2 linked regions of the Halopiger aswanensis genome follow. The protein of the gene in region 1 binds, or shares a complex with, the protein of each later gene. Links are inferred from orthologs where the notes say so. Each region holds a gene or a part of one and is shown on either strand. Other genes may lie near its edges.

The links.
Region 2: the proteins of dph2 (region 1) and ATJ93_RS14715 are in contact, whole or in part, in a crystal structure (PDB 6Q2D), measured with the Methanobrevibacter smithii proteins. The link is inferred for Halopiger aswanensis from one-to-one orthologs. Residues at the interface, in WP_011954460.1 of Methanobrevibacter smithii: Met1, Met3, Tyr4, Pro28, Glu29, Gly30, Leu31, Met33, Phe58, His80, Thr124, Gln126, Ser179, Gly180, Asn181, Phe182, His183, Leu185, Tyr201, Asn202, Phe211, Ile215, Arg291, Asp295, Asp296, Gln298, Met299; in WP_011954157.1 of Methanobrevibacter smithii: Pro482, Asn483, Lys484, His485, Tyr553, Asp555, Glu556, Glu559, Leu560, Leu591, His592, Glu593, Asp594, Ala595, Val596, His597, Arg598, Gly599, Pro600.

The regions. Positions count from the first base shown.
Region 1 is NZ_RAPO01000001.1:74,256-81,884, forward strand. What follows is about bases 2,407-5,399. They hold dph2 (diphthamide biosynthesis enzyme Dph2), read right to left. Parts: upstream 4,432-5,399; coding sequence 3,382-4,431; downstream 2,407-3,381. Other genes in these bases: ATJ93_RS00360 (DUF7344 domain-containing protein), read right to left, coding at 2,407-3,066; ATJ93_RS00370 (DUF7139 domain-containing protein), read left to right, coding at 4,744-5,399. Outside these bases: ATJ93_RS00350 (coiled-coil domain-containing protein), read right to left, coding at 1-1,170; ATJ93_RS00355 (MBL fold metallo-hydrolase), read right to left, coding at 1,240-2,070; more of ATJ93_RS00360, read right to left, coding at 2,275-2,406; more of ATJ93_RS00370, read left to right, coding at 5,400-5,649; ATJ93_RS00375 (disk-shape morphogenesis protein volactin), read left to right, coding at 5,748-6,764; ATJ93_RS00385 (hypothetical protein), read left to right, coding at 7,300-7,629. UniProt on the Methanocaldococcus jannaschii protein: Catalyzes the first step of diphthamide biosynthesis, i.e. the transfer of the 3-amino-3-carboxypropyl group from S-adenosyl-L-methionine (SAM) to the C2 position of the imidazole ring of the target histidine residue in translation elongation factor 2 (EF-2).
Region 2 is NZ_RAPO01000003.1:147,328-154,922, forward strand. The notes cover bases 1,592-4,550. They hold ATJ93_RS14715 (elongation factor EF-2), read right to left. Parts: upstream 4,185-4,550; coding sequence 1,998-4,184; downstream 1,592-1,997. Other genes in these bases: ATJ93_RS14720 (DUF5781 family protein), read left to right, coding at 4,409-4,550. Outside these bases: serS (serine--tRNA ligase), read left to right, coding at 136-1,515; more of ATJ93_RS14720, read left to right, coding at 4,551-5,173; ATJ93_RS14725 (30S ribosomal protein S7), read right to left, coding at 5,336-5,944; ATJ93_RS14730 (30S ribosomal protein S12), read right to left, coding at 5,947-6,375; ATJ93_RS14735 (4-vinyl reductase), read left to right, coding at 6,687-7,337; ATJ93_RS14740 (aldehyde dehydrogenase family protein), read right to left, coding at 7,410-7,595. UniProt on the Methanocaldococcus jannaschii protein: Catalyzes the GTP-dependent ribosomal translocation step during translation elongation.

The sequences.
Region 1 (7,629 bases):
GTCCGGTTCTGTCCCTTCGTCGGTCTCGACAGCCGTCACGTCGTCCGCTTCGATGCTGTCTGGTTCGATGGCAGTAGCACCGCTGTCCTCGAGGTCTTCGTCGCCGTCGTCGGAAGCGGGTTCAGACGCGGGCTCGGACTCGACCTCTGATTCGGGTTCGCCGTCCAGTTCGGTTTCTGCGTCCCCCTCCTCGTCGGCATCTTCGAGGGCCGCATCTGCCGCTTCGTCCGTGGCCTCGTCCTCATCCTCGTCCTCGAGTCCGAGATCGATATCGGCGTCCGCCTCGGCCTCGCTTTCGTCTTCGGCTTCGCCGTCCGCCTCGGAATCGGCGTCGAGGTCCAAGTCCAGATCGAGGTCCTCGCCGTCGTCCGGTTCGGCGAGGGGATCGACGTCCTCCGAGTCGGCCGGCTCGGGAATCTCCTCCTCTTCGAAGCCGAGGTCGATGTCGGGTGCGTCGTCTTCGTCTCCTTCGGCGTCCTCGTCGGCGCCCTCGGCTGGATCGGTTTCGACGTCGCTGAGGTCGAGATCGAGGCCGTCGTCTTCGTCCTCGCCGGATTCGTCGTCGGACTCGGGAACGGCGCTCTCGCTTTCGGCGGCAGCCTCGTCAGCAGCCGCCCCATCGGCGGCCGCGGACTCGTCGTCCGCACTCGAGTCGCCGGCGGCTACATCGGCGGCGTCGAGGCCGGGAACCGAGGCCGAGTCGCCCGAAAGCATGTCCCGGACGGCCTGGTTGCGGTCCTCCGAGACGATGCTGTCGATGACGCCGTCGTCGATCTCATCGCCTTCGGTCGTCCGTTGGTCTTCGGCGCTTACCTCGACGACCGTCGGCTCGGTGAGAAACTCCTCGGCGGTGCTCTCGTCGTCGATCCGAATGCCGTAGACCGTGACGAGCGTTTCACCGGGCTCGAGCGTGCCGGTGAACTCGACGTGGTTGTCCTGAAACGCCGTCCAGTCGTCGCTGTGGTAGTCGGGGTGGAAGCCGACCTTGTCCATCGGGAACGAGTCGGGGATGTCCTCGGACAGTCGAAAATCGACCTGGCTCTCGCGTTCGGAGTCGATTTCGAATCGAATCGCGGGGACCGGAAACTCGTCCGCCGTAAACGTCTTCCGGACTGATAGTCCGTCAGCACTGACCTCGATAACCTCGTCCGTATCGGCGGTGCTACTCATGCGAGCAACGTTGCCCCACCATTATTATAAATACTACGGGAGAATATCAAATTTAGTTCAGGAACCGATCTAGAGATCGACGCGATCGCCGATCTCGACGAGCTCCAGTTCGCGGGGATGTTCGAAGCTCTTCGCGTGGTGGTGGAGTACCTTCGGATCCGACGTGAGCCCGCGCCACATGTCCCAGTGGCTCGGCAGGAGTCGCTCGAGTGCGAGGTCGTCGGCCGCTTCGACGATCTGGTTCTCGTCGTTGTACCAGCGCGTTCGCTTCGGCTCGTGGCTCTCCTTGTCCGGGATCATCCCGACGGTGCCGAAGGCGAGGATGCCGAGGTCGATGTCGTACTCGTCGCCGATGCGGGCGAACTCGTCGCTGGGTTTCGTGTCGCCGCCGTGGAAGACCGTGCCGGCGTCGTGCTCGATGACGTAGCTCACCGGGTGGGTCGCGTCGGGGTCGTACGCCTCCTCGACGTGGACGGTGAAATCACCGATTTCGAAGGTGTCGCCCTCGGCCACTTCGACGAACTGGTCGTCGTCGACGTCCCACTCTTCGGTCCAATTTTCTTCGCGCGTGACCGCGAGGCTGTCGTCGGCGCCGTAGAAGGTCGCGCCCGTGTTCTCGAGGATCGGCGCCTGGCTGGGGCCGTCGACGTGGTCGGTGTGCTCGTGAGTCGCGAACACTGCATCGGCGGTTTCGACGTCGCCGGGCGTGAACGGGACGGGGATCATGCGGACGGTCCGCGGCGGGTTGCCGAGGCCGAGGTACGGGTCGATGTAGACGGTCGTTCCCGCGTCGTCCTTCAGGACGAAGCCGTTACAGCCGAGGTACCAGACCGCGACGCCGTCGGGATTCGCGTCTTCGATCCGCTGAATGAACCAATCGCCCCAGTCGCTGTGAATCATATGCATTGGTGCGAGGACCGACTGGGTAAGTGTTATTGTCTCTTCGAAAACCGTGAGTGTACGACGGCAGACGGTGAACCGTGAGTGTACCGCAGCGGAATGCGGGGCGCCGACGTCCCGGAAGCCGAGATCGCCGGCGTCGCGACCGCGAGACGATTCGAGTCGATACAGTCGAGAACCACGGACAAGGAACCGGCAGAGACGTTACTCGTGCAGCGACTGCTCGGCGGCGACGGTGATCGTAAACTCCGAGCGGATCTGGATGTCGATCTCCGCGAGCGCCGTTCCGTCGGCACCCGCCTCGATCGCGTCGTCGCCGATCCAGGAGACGTGCAGTTCGGGGTGGCCGTCGTAGGCGACGCCGTCCGAGACGGTATCGACGAGACCGGCGTCCTCGAGAAGCGGCAGGTGAACGTGGACGAGCGAACTGTAGACGGTCGCGACGCGGTCCTGCGAGACGTCGTCGGCGTCCGTATCGGCTTCGCGAGCGGCCACGGCTCGAGCGAGCGTTTCGCGGTCCATCGCGTCCGATTCCGCACGGGCGTTGCCCGCGAGGACGGAGAGCACGAGTCGGCGCCGCGAGTCGGCGACGGCCTCGAACAGGGTGTCGAGTTCCGCGGCGGGCGCGTCGAGTCGGCCCGTGATGACGTTCTCGAGGGCGGGTTCGTCGAAGGCCCAGTGGTCCGTCGTGACGATTAGGGTGTCATCGGTGTCGGTGTTCTCGGCTTCCGCGAGGAGGCCCGCCTCGAGCAGCATCGGCAGGTGCGTGTGCTGGCAGGCGACGGCGGCTCGCTGGTACTCTGCGTCCGTCACATCGTCGACCGATTTATCAGCAGTTACCGCCGCCAGTTCGCGAATAAGATCGTCTTTCGCGATGCCGTCGGGGGATTGCTCGTAAACGAGTCGGAGGAGGGCGCGTCGGGTAGCGTCCGCAAGCGACCGGAAGCAGTCATCTCGGGCAGTCGTCGATCGTCCGCTGGCCGCTGTGTTACTCATCGACTACTGGTCCGTGCCGTTCGGGCAAAAGAACTCCTCCAAACAGATTTGGAATCAGTAGTCTATTACGCAATTCTCACTGAAATTCTGTTGTATAGAACTAAAATTCCGTGAATGGTATAACATCATTTCCGGTTCTGCGCCGATATATACTATTTTGAATGATTGTGTATCGGTCGTGAGCCTCCGGTAATCGAACTGCTCTCTCTACCTGAATCGGTGATCGAACAGTTACGTCTCGGCCGGTCAATCCGTTCAAAGTGAGACGCGTGAATTCAGCAGTGCGATGCGCCGTACCGGATCGTATCGGCCGGCTTACCAGGTGCCGTGGAACGTATCGAAGGAGAGTTCGTCGAGCGGCTTGTTGCCGACGGCGATCTCGTACTCGCCGGGCGTGAGCATCGGCTTGTGGAACTGCGGACCGTCGTCGGTCGTGATCCGCGGACAGCCGGTGTTGACGAACGCGTCCATGTCGAAGTTCCGCAGGCGGTCCGGCGTCACCTCGTCCATCGTGATGAGGTAGGCGTCGTCGTTGTCCTCGAGGATGTCCTGGGCGACTTCCCAGCGACCCTGGCCGATCTTGGTACAGAAGATGACACCCCACTTCTCGGCGTCCATCGCCTTGTGGACCGAGGCGTACCGCTGTTTCATGAACTTCTCCGTGTCCGCGACGGTGACGACGTTGTTGACGGGGTCGGCGATGACGACGTGCTTGTCTGGGTGTTCCATCGCCAGCCCGAGCGGGTGGAACTTCCCGCCGCCCACATAGAGAACTTGATCCGCGGGCACGTCCGCGCTCGCGTAGTTGCAGCCGAGCACCTGCCCCTCGTGGGTCAGTCGCTCGTCGCCGCGCCGGCTGTGAACCTCGTAGCCCCGTTCCTCGAGGAAGGCGCTCATCTCGTCGTAGCGGTTCATGTGCTGGGCCGTCGTCACGAGGCCGACGCCTTCGGTCTCCTCGGGCGGCTCGAGGGTGTCCAGCGCCTCCTCCATGATGGGTGTAACTTCGACGTTCGAGAACAGCGGGACGTAGATCACCTTGTCCGTGTTCTTCATCGGCGAGTGGCCGAAGTGGACGAACACGTCGGTGCGTTTCATCAGATAGGTATCGAGATCGCAGGCGCCGTAACACGGCTGGCCCGAGAGCATGAAGGTGACGTCGTCGTCCGCGAGTTCGCGGAGGTCGTCGGCGACGGCCGGGCCGCGCCGCTTCAGTCCTTCGGGGAACTGCAGGCCGACTTTCTTCGCATCGCGTTCCTCGATCGCGTCGACGATCCGGTCCAGTTCGTAGTCCCACTCGCGATCGTGGCGCAGCTGCATTCCGGTGTTACGGAGGTCCCCCTCGGTGTACTCCGACTCCTGACTCATTAGCCGTCCTAACGGCCACGGACGTATATACTGCACGCTGTCACAATCGGTACGAATTCGCCGACTTGCCGGCGAATTCGGATACTGACTGACAGCGCGTAGTAGTGGCGGCGCTTTTCGCTATCTGGTCTGGCAGGGCGAGACGGGATCGATTTCGGAGGCCGCCAGCGACCTTCGACCTCGAGCCGACAGCCGAGTCCGCGCCGGCGTTCGGTGACGCGATCCGTCGTCCCGGTAACGTGTGAGCGACGCGGGTGCGACGATACGTTCGCGACCCAACAGTCATAGTACTGGAGCGTAAACGAGGCCTTAATGCCAGCGGAACAGCCCCTCGACGGCTATCTCTTCGACCTTTACCGCCGCTATATCGGCGAGCCGGAGAACCGGACCGACGTCTATCTCGGGTTCGGTCTGTTCCTCGGCGGCGTCGGTCTGGCGGTCGTCGCACTGCTCCTTTTCCTCTGGAGCAGCACGTTCAGCAGAACCGATCCGGCCTACTTCACGTGGGTCCAGCCGGCCTACGCGCTCGGGATGCTCTCCTTACCGGCGATGATCCTCGGCGTGGTCGTCCTCTTGCCCGCTGACCGCAAAACGATCGGCGTCTCGGCGGCCGGCGCCGCCGTCACCGTCGGCGCGACGCTCGGATTCCTCGTCGCCTATCCGGACAACTGGAACTTCATGGCCGAGACCGACTACACCGTCGAAGTGACGGCCACCTACGCCGTCGGCCTCGCGGGACTGACCGCCTCGACCGGCGCCGCACTGATCGCTCACTACCTCGATATGGCCCGCGAGGCCGACCGCGTCGCGGTCGACTCGAGCGAGGACGAGGGCGAGTCCTACTCCGACGAGGAGATCCAACAGGACATCGACGAGGCCATGGAGGACGTCGAACTCTCCTGGGGCGGCGTCGAGAAGACCGAGCACAAGCGCCTGAGCTTCTCGGAAAACGAGTTCGACGAAGTCAACGTCAGCGAGGCCGGGACGACGACCACCCGTTCCTCCGGCGTCGACGCGCAGGTCGCCGGCCTCAAGGGGCTGAAAGGCGGCGAGACGAAGACCACCACCTCGAGCGCGACGGTCGACGACCAGACCCAGAAGTTAAAGGAACTGCGCGAGCAGCGCCGAGCGGAGGAACTCGCCGAGGCGGACGACGGCGGTCGCGGCTTCCTGACGTCACTGCGAAACTCCTTGCGGAACCTCCTCAAGAGGAATTAATACCTCGTAAACCGCAGTAAACACTATATTTTTCCTAATTTTGAGAAAATGAAATCAACGCACATAGATTTATAATCCGTCGGCCGCCTTGCCCAACTATGGCCAAAGGCCTGGACGTCGGTACGATGAACATCCTGTCTGCACAGCAGGATGGGAACGACACGGTATTCGTGCAGCAGCGCAACTCCTTCGTCGAGATCGAGTACTCGGATATGGCCGAGCAGATGCTCTCGCGAAGCGAAGTCCTCCACATTCGCAAGGACGACAAGGTCTACGTCGTCGGCGACGACGCCCTCAACTTTGCGAACATTTTCAATAAGGAGACCCGCCGCCCGATGAAACACGGGATCCTCTCGAACGACGAGCAGAGCGCGATCCCGATGATGAAGCTCATCATCGAACAGGTCGTCGGCGAGCCCGCCTATCCGGACGAGAAACTGTACTTCTCGACGCCCGCGGACCCGATCGACTCCGATCTCTCGACGCTGTACCACCAGAAGACGATCGAATCCTTCCTCGACGACATGGGCTACGATGCCGAGCCCATCAACGAGGGGATGTCCGTCATCTACTCCGAACTCGCGGACAACAACTTCACCGGCCTCGGGATCTCCTTCGGCGCCGGCATGACGAACGTCTGTCTGGCCTACTACGCCGTCCCCGTCATGAAGTTCTCCGTCGCCCGCGGTGGCGACTGGGTCGACGAGCAGGCCGCCCGCGCGACCGGCACGCCCGTCGACAAGGTCACCTCCATCAAGGAGGACGACTTCGAACTCGACTTCACCACCGACGTCGGCGGCGTCGAAGGCGCACTGTCGATCTACTACGAGAACCTGCTGGACTACGTCATCGACAACATCGTCGAGGAAGTCGACGAGGAAGACGTCGAGGAAGGCCTGGACGTCCCCGTCGTCGTCACCGGCGGCACCTCGAGCCCCGACGGCTTCGAGGAACTGTTCCGCGACCACCTCAACGACGCGAACATCCCGTTCTCGATCAGCGGCGTGACCCACGCCGACGAGCCGCTCTACAGCGTCGCTCGCGGTGGCCTCGTCGCCGCCCGCTCGGACGAGGACGTCGACGGCGAGGAAGCCGAAGCGGCCGCCGCCGAGTAACCTCGCGGTCTCGGTTCGGACGTTTCGGTTCGTTCACTCTCCCTCTCGCTTTCATTTTCTTGGGCTGGCGCTCTTTCACAACAGCGCAGCCGCTTTGCCGTCTCGAGCGTTACGTACGCCGCTTCGTTTTCTCAGTCCTCTCGAGCGATCGGTTCCGGCTCCTCGTTCGCATTCGGCGCCGACTCGACCTCGACGGGATCGACCTTGGGAACCGTCTCCTCGTAAAAGCGATTGAGCGCGTCCCGCCAGGACTCGGGCGTCTCGGGAACGCTCTCGTGTTCGACGGGGATGTCCGCGTACTCGCAGTGCGGACAGCTAACCGTCGAGACGTCCCCGAGCGAGAGTTCCTCGAGCGAGCCCTGGCACCGGGGGCACTCGTCCATACGTAGACTTCGAACGGCCCGTCCTTAACTCTATTCGATTATATCACGAAAGAAGAACGTATCCGCCGTCGGTCGGCCACCCTCTCGCCGCTCGTGTATTACTACTACGAATCCAACAACATTTTTGTATGCAGCCTATGTATGGTCTCGTAATGAGCACCACGTCACCCGCCGACGGCGAGTCAGCGATCGAACGCTGTTCACCCGCGGACGTCACCCCCGTGACCCTCGAGGCCACCGCGCTGGAGTCGACCGCACCCGAGTACCTCCGCGATCTCAAGCACGAGTTCGCCGCCGAAGACCTCTCGCCGGTCGAGCTAACCGTTGACGCCTGCTTCGACGAGGACTGCTCGCTCGCGACGCAGGACGAGGTCGACCGCATCCGCGGCTACGTCCGCGCCGGCTCGTTCCTCGGCGTCAACGCCGTTACGGTCGCCGTCGACGACGTCGCCAACGACGAGAAGGTCCGCCCCGCGCTCGCG
Region 2 (7,595 bases), on another replicon or contig:
CTGTTCGATACTCCAATTACGGAAGGCGGTCCGCTGGTGCGTAGCGCGCACGATCGGCCGTGTGGAGTACGACTCTCGGATCGAAACCTTCCGACACGGTTTTGGACGGCCGCACTGAACCCACGAGCAATACCAATGCTCGACCGGACCTACCTACGCGAGAATCCCGACGAGGTGCGCGAGGCCCTCGACAACCGGGGCGCCGACGTCGACCTCGACGAGATCCTCGAGCTCGACGAACGGTGGCGAGAACTGAAGGCCCGCGGCGACGAGCTGCGCCACGAGCGAAACGAGATCACCTCGAAGATCGGCAAGTTAGTCGCCGAGAACAAGGAGGAAGAGCGCGAGGCGGCCATCCAGGAGTCGCGAGAACTCAAGGCCGAGATCGAGGACGTCGAGAGCGAGGCCGACGAGATCCGGGAGGAGCTCAACCAGCGCATGCTCGAGATCCCCAACGTCCCCCACGAGAGCGTGCCGCTGGGGGTCGACGAGCGCCACAACGTCGAGGATCGGCGCTGGGGCTTCGACGACCTGCGCGACGTCCCCGAGGACGTCACGCCCCACTACGAACTCGGCGAGGAGATGGACATCATCGACGAGGAGCGCGCCGCCAAGGTCACCGGCTCCGGCTTCTACTTCCTCAAGGGTGACGGCGCACGTCTCGAGCACGCCCTGATCCAGTTCATGCTGGACGTCCACCGCGAACAGGGCTACGTCGATATCTTCCCGCCGATCCCGATCAAAAGCGCGTCGATGCGCGGCACCGGCCAACTGCCGAAGTTCGCCGACGACGCCTACCGCCTCGGCGGCAGCAACGAGGAGGAGTACGACGAGGAGGATCTCTGGCTCTGTCCGACCGCCGAAGTGCCGGTCACCAACATGTACGCCAACGACATCCTCCTGCAGGACGACCTCCCGCTGAAACACCAGGCGTACACGCCCAACTTCCGCCGCGAAGCCGGCGAACACGGCACCGAAACCCGGGGTATCGTCCGCGTCCACCAGTTCAACAAGGTCGAACTGGTCAACTTCGTCGAACCCGAGAACAGCTACGACCGCCTCGAGGAACTGCTCCGGGAAGCCGAAGAGGTCCTGCGACGGCTGGAGCTTCCCTATCGCGTGCTCGAACTCTGCACCGGCGACCTCGGATTCAAGGCCACGAAGCAGATCGACCTCGAGGTGTGGGCGCCCGCCGACGACATGGAAGACGGGCCCGAACAGGGCGGCCGCTGGCTCGAGGTCTCAACCGCCTCGAACTTCGAGGACTTCCAGGCGCGCCGCTCGGGCCTGCGCTACCGGCCCGAGCGCCACGAGTCGGCCGAGTACCTCCACACCCTGAACGCGTCGGGACTCGCCATCCCGCGCGTGATGGTCGCTATCCTCGAGTACTACCAGAACGAGGACGGGACCGTCACGATCCCCGAACCGCTCCGACCGTACATGGGCGGCCAGGAGCTCATCGAGGGCCACGAGAAGGTCGGCGAGGCCGCGCTCGGCGCCGGCGAGCGCGAGTAGCGAGGACGATACGAGTACCGCCGCGATCCCGATCGCTCGACACCTGGTTCGTTCGTCCCGATTCGGGCGCCTCGATCCGTGTTACGTATCGCTGAAATTCAGCTTTCGACTACCGTTTGAAATTCATTACCGTACTCCGAATACGACCGTCTCTCCGGGGAGAAATACACGCTATGTGTACTTTCTTTCGTCTGTCGAATGGACTTATTAATCACAGTGTAATAAGTTGACTTGCAAGCCAGTCGCCAGGGGCTTGCCGTACGCGTGAACGTATCGTCGATGGCTGGCCTGATTCACCAGCCATTTTCGCCAGGGAAACCGACGAGAGCCGCGGGTCTGGATCTGTTCTCGAGTCCTCGGTAGTGTCGTGTGGCGCTACAACGCAGCAACGGACGGACGACGGGCTACGCAGTGAGACGCTCGAGCGGGGCAAAAATCGAAACGCGAAAACCGAAACCGCGAACGGCGAGTCGCGACGCCGCTTAGATGTAGTCGATGTGTTCGGGCAGTTCGAGCTTCATGCCCTTGCGTTCGCGGATCTCCATGATCTTCTCGCGCTGGAGCGAGTCGGACATGACCTCGAAGCCGGCGTTTTCGGTGTTCCAGGACGCACGACCTTCGGTCGCGGAGCGGATGTCCGACGCGAAGCCGATCATCTCGCCGACGGGCGCGATACCCTCGACGACCATGAGGTCACCCTCCTGGTACATGTCGTCGACGCGGCCACGACGGCCCTGAATCTCACCCGAGGCGGCGCCCATGTGGTCGTTGGGCACGTCGATGCGGACGTCCTGCATCGGCTCGAGCATCTTGATCTTGCCGTCGATCAGGGCGTTGTGGACCGCTTCGCGGACCGCAGGGATGACCTGGGCCGGACCGCGGTGGATGGTGTCCTCGTGGAGGCGGGCGTCGTGCAGGCGGATGAGGGTCCCCTGGACCGGCTCGTTCGCGAGCGGACCGTTGTCCAGGGCCTCCTCGAGCCCTTCGACGACCAGTTCCATCGTCTCGTTCAGGTGCTGGATACCCTTCGTGTCGTCGATGAGGATGTTCGTCCCGTGGATCGTCTCGACGTTCTGGGACGTGTCCTTGTCCATGCCGGCCTCCTGCAGGGCCTCGCGGCGTTCCTGCTCGGGCATGTCCATCGACGCCTCGCCGAGCTGGATCGTCTCGACGAGTTCGTCGTTCATCGGTTCGATGGAGATGTAGAAACGGTTGTGGCGGTTCGGCGAGATACCCTCGACTTCCGCGCTTGCCTCCTGGGGCTGCTCGCGGTAGACGACGATCGGTTCACCGGTGTTGACCGGAATGCCCTGGTTCTTCTCGATACGCTGGGTGATGACCTCGAGGTGAAGCTCACCCTGCCCGGAGATCAGGTGCTCGCCGGTGTCCTCGTTGATGTTGATCTGGATCGTCGGGTCCTCCTTGGAGACCTGGCGCAGCGTCTCGATCAGCTTCGGCAGGTCGTCCATGTTCTGGGCCTCGACGGACTTCGTAATGACCGGCTCCGAGATGTGCTCGATCGACTCGAACGGCGTCATCTCGACGCTCGAGACGGTCGAGCCGGCGATGGCGTCCTTGAGGCCGGTGAGGGCGGCGATGTTCCCCGCCGGTACCTCGTCGACTTCCTCGCGTTCACCGCCCATGAAGATCCCGACGGACTGGACGCGGTTCTTGCCCGCGGTCCCGGAGACGTACAGCTCCTGACCTTTCTCGAGGGTGCCCGAGAAAACGCGGCCCGACGCGATTTCGCCCGCGTGGGGGTCCATCGAGATGTCGGTGACCATGAAGACGACCTCGCCGTCCTCGTCGACCAGGCGCATGCCCTCCGCGAGTTCGGTCTCGTCGTCGCCGCGCCAGATGCGCGGGATACGGCGGGGCTGTGCGTCGACCGGGTTCGGGAAGTGCTCACAGACCATGTCGAGCACGACGTCCGACAGCGGCGTCTTCTCGTGGAGTTTCTGGCGCTCGTCGTTGCGCTCGAGTTCCATGATCTCGGCGAAGTCCATGCCGGTGCGCTGCATCGACGGCATCGAGACGCCCCACTTGTACAGTGCGGAACCGAAGCCGACGGTACCGTCCTCGACGGAGACGGTCCAGTCGTCGATGTCGTCCATGTCCTCGGTCATGCCGCGGATGAGCTCGTTGACGTCGCGGATGACCGACAGGAGTCGCTCCTGCATCTCCTCGGGTCCTTCCTGCAGCTCGGAGATCAGGCGGTCGACCTTGTTGATGAACAGGGTCGGCTTGACGCCCTCGCGCAGCGCCTGTCGGAGGACGGTCTCGGTCTGGGGCATCGCGCCCTCGACGGCGTCGACGACGACCAGCGCACCGTCGACGGCGCGCATCGCACGGGTCACGTCGCCACCGAAGTCGACGTGGCCCGGCGTGTCGATGAGGTTGATGAGGTGGTTCTCGCCCTCGTACTCGTGGGTCATCGACACGTTTGCTGCGTCGATGGTAATCCCACGTTCCTGCTCGTCCTCCTCCGTGTCCATCGCCAGCTGCTCGCCGGCGGTCTCGTCGGAGATCATGCCGGCACCAGCCAGCAGGTTGTCCGAAAGGGTCGTTTTTCCGTGGTCGACGTGAGCGGCGATGGCGATGTTCCGGATGTTCTCCGGTTCGTCCATCAGCCGTTCACACTCTTGGACGATCTTCTTGCGTCGGCCCATATACCCCCCATTACCGCCAGCGGGGTCAAAAGGGTAGTGTTTCGTCGGCGCCGGAATCCGCCGCGTTTCCCGGCCGGCCGGCGTGAATATCCAGTTTGCGTGAGTGAATACCACGCAACGATTGCCCGGCCGCGAGGGGCCCTCTGCCCCCGAGGCACGGTCGGTCGCCGTCAGCGAGACCGGGCGTAAGAGACATACAGCAACAGCCCTTGGTATCGGTACGCATGGATATACGAGTACAGGGATCCGGTCCGACCGCACCCTTTCTCAGTGCCCGCGACCTCTTCGAGACGGAACACGACCTCACCCTCCCGGTCCACGTCCGACTCCGCGACGATCCCGACGAGCGGACCTGGGCCGGCCACTACGACGATCGCCACGTCCTGAACATCTCCCGGCAGGCCGCCTCGAGCGCGATGGCGCGCGAACTCGCCCTCCACGAGTTCGCCCACATGGCTCGCCACGAGGAGGACCACCCCTCCCACACCCAGTCCACCGAGGAAGTGCTCTACCTCGCGCTGGCCGGCAAGAGCGTCGAACGGCGCAAGCTCTCGCACTGCTATCAGATCGCCAACCACATGAAAGACATCTACGCCGACGACATCACGCTCGCCGTCGGCCCCGGCGAGAAACTCCTCTCGTACCTCGAGTCGAGCCTGGCCGCCGCCGTCGCGGACCGGCCCGACACGCCGCTTCGGCCGGGACTCCAACGACTGTCCGCCAGCGCGGATCCCGAGATCACGGCGGTCAACGCGGCCTTCGCGCTCGCGCTCGGCGAGCGCCACGGCCTCATCGACGACGACCACCGGCTGTACGACCTCGCGCACGCGGCCGCGCTCGACGCTCCCGAGGTCGACTTCGAGGGGTTCAAGCGCCGCTTCCGGGAACTCGCCCGCGAACCCGACTCGAGTTCCTACCGGCAGGTGCTCGTCGACGCGACGCGGTCGTACGTCGACGGCGGCGGTAACGGCGGAATGGCTGCCGACTAAGCGACGCCGGACGGGACGGGGACAGAACGGATACGGACTCGAGTTCCGTTTTCTCGAGTGACCTGCCGCCTCGCACACCAACAGAAGACGAAATCGACGCCGGCGTCGCCACTGCGAACGAAATCGATGCCGAGAAACGAATAGAGAACCGCTATAGGGCGGTTAGCGTGCAGCCGCCGCGACGCGCTCTTTCTCTTCCTTCTGGCTGACCGCGTAGGTCTGGACGTCGTAGTTGGCCGCGCCGATGAGCTGGCTGGCGATGGCCTCCTCGACGGGCGTCGCCGTCTTGAACGAGTCGTTGTAGACGCCTTCGGCGAGGAACTTCAGGGCCTGGTCGACGCGTCGCTGGGGGGCGACGTCGACGGCCTTCGGGACCGAGATGCCGCCGTACTTCAGGCGGACGGTCTCCTCGCGCGGAGCCGCGTTCTCGACGGCGGTGACCAGCACCTGAATCGGGTTCTCCTCGGTGCGCTCGTGGATGATGTCGAACGCCTCGCGGACGTAGTTGAGCGTCTTCTGCTTCTTGCCCGTGTTCTCCTCGGTCTGCATGAGACGGTTGATGAACCGCTCGACGATGGAGATCTGGGACTTCTTGAACTGCTTGCTGGCGTGGCGACCGGCGGTGTGTGCGACCGGGGTCACCGTGATGTAGCGCTCGGTCGAGGGGTCGGCGTACTCGATTTCGCCGAGTTCCCACTCACCGAACAGCTTCGCCGACACGTCTGCGCCGCCCGCAGGGGCGTCCGGATCGGGTTGGTCTTCGACAGCCATGGTTAGCGCACCGGTTTCTCCGCGTTACCGCGAACGAGTTCCTTCAGTGCGACGCCGTTGACCTTGTCAACCTTGTAGTTGACACCGGAGAGGTCACCCATCGCGCGACCCTTTGCGCCACCGATCCCGGCGATGGTGACTTCGTCGTGTTCGTCGATGAACGAGATGGCGCCGTCACCGGGGCAGAACGCGGTGACCTGCTTCCCGTTCTTGATCAGCTGCACTCGAACGCACTTTCGGATCGCCGAGTTGGGCTGCTTGGCCTCGATGCCGACCTTCTCCAGAACGATGCCTCGACCCTGGGGCGCTCCCTCGAGGGGGTCGGACTTCTCGCGAAGTCCACGGGCGCGGCGCGCGTAGTCCGAGTCGGACCACCGCTGCTCCTGGCGGTCCTTCTTGAGCTTGCGCGCGGCGTACTTGCCGTTTGCCATAGTACCCGTCGCTATCCGACGAAGGCACTTAAACGGCCCGTTTCGAATCGGCGTTACGCCTCGAGAGCGCTCGATCGGGGTCGACGAAGGAATCTGAGCGCGTTTCGGCTCCGGATAACAGCTCTCGGGCGGTCCGCTACGGTTTTCCCTCCGTCCTTCTGCGCCAGTGACAAGTGCCGATTCCGATCCGTCTCCGTCCTCGAGCGCTCTCACCTCGCCGTCCGACCGCGAAACGGCGGTTCGAATCGGCGGTATCAGATCGTATAATTAACTAGCCGTTTTAGTTAAATGAGTTGCATTCTGTACCCGTCATGGCGACGATTAATACGGTACTTGTCACTACCTCGTGGCTCGGACGGCTCCTCGGGCTCGCGGACGAAGGGGCCGAATCGGACGAACCGCCGGCGGTCGACGATCGAACCGGGTTCGAGGGATCGCTCGAGGGATCGGAAGTAATCGGTCGAAGCCCCCAGTCGTACGTCGCCGCGGGTGACTCCATCTCGTCGTTCGTGGGGAAAGAGGTCTCGAACAAGCTCGCGAAATACGGGCTCGAGGACATCGATCCCGAGGAGTGGTACCCGCTAGAGATTCCGCTGGCCATGCTGTACGATATGCGCGACGAGTACGGCGGCGTCAGAATGCGGAATATGGGCCAGAACGTCCCCGAGCACGTCAAGTTTCCCCCGGAGCTGTCCGAGGTCGACGACGCGTTGCATGCGATCGATCGAGCGTACCACCAGAACCACCGCGGCGGCGACCTCGGCTCGTACGAGTTCCACCAGGAGGGGCCGAACGAGGGGCGGATGGTCTGCGAGAACCCCTACCCCTGCGAGTTCGATAAGGGCCTCATCAAGGGCGTCGCCAGGAAGTTCGCCGACAATCCCGTCAAGGTCGAGGAGGTCGGCGACCACTGTCGCTCGGACGGCGACGCCCGCTGCGAGTATCGCGTCGACTGGATCTGATCGGAGCGGTCCGTTCGTTACGGCCTATCGAACGACTCGAACAGTTCGGACGACGCGGAGCCGTCGCGTCCGTCAGTACGGGTACTCGCGGGGCTCGCGCTGGACCGAAATCCACTTCACCGTCGTCAAGGTCTCTAAGATCCACTCGTCGTTGTACCGTCCCATCCCCGACGCGCCGACGCCGCCGAAGGCGACGTGCGGTTCGTCGTTCAGCGGCTGATCGTTGATGTGAACCATCCCCGTCTCCATCGCGTCGGC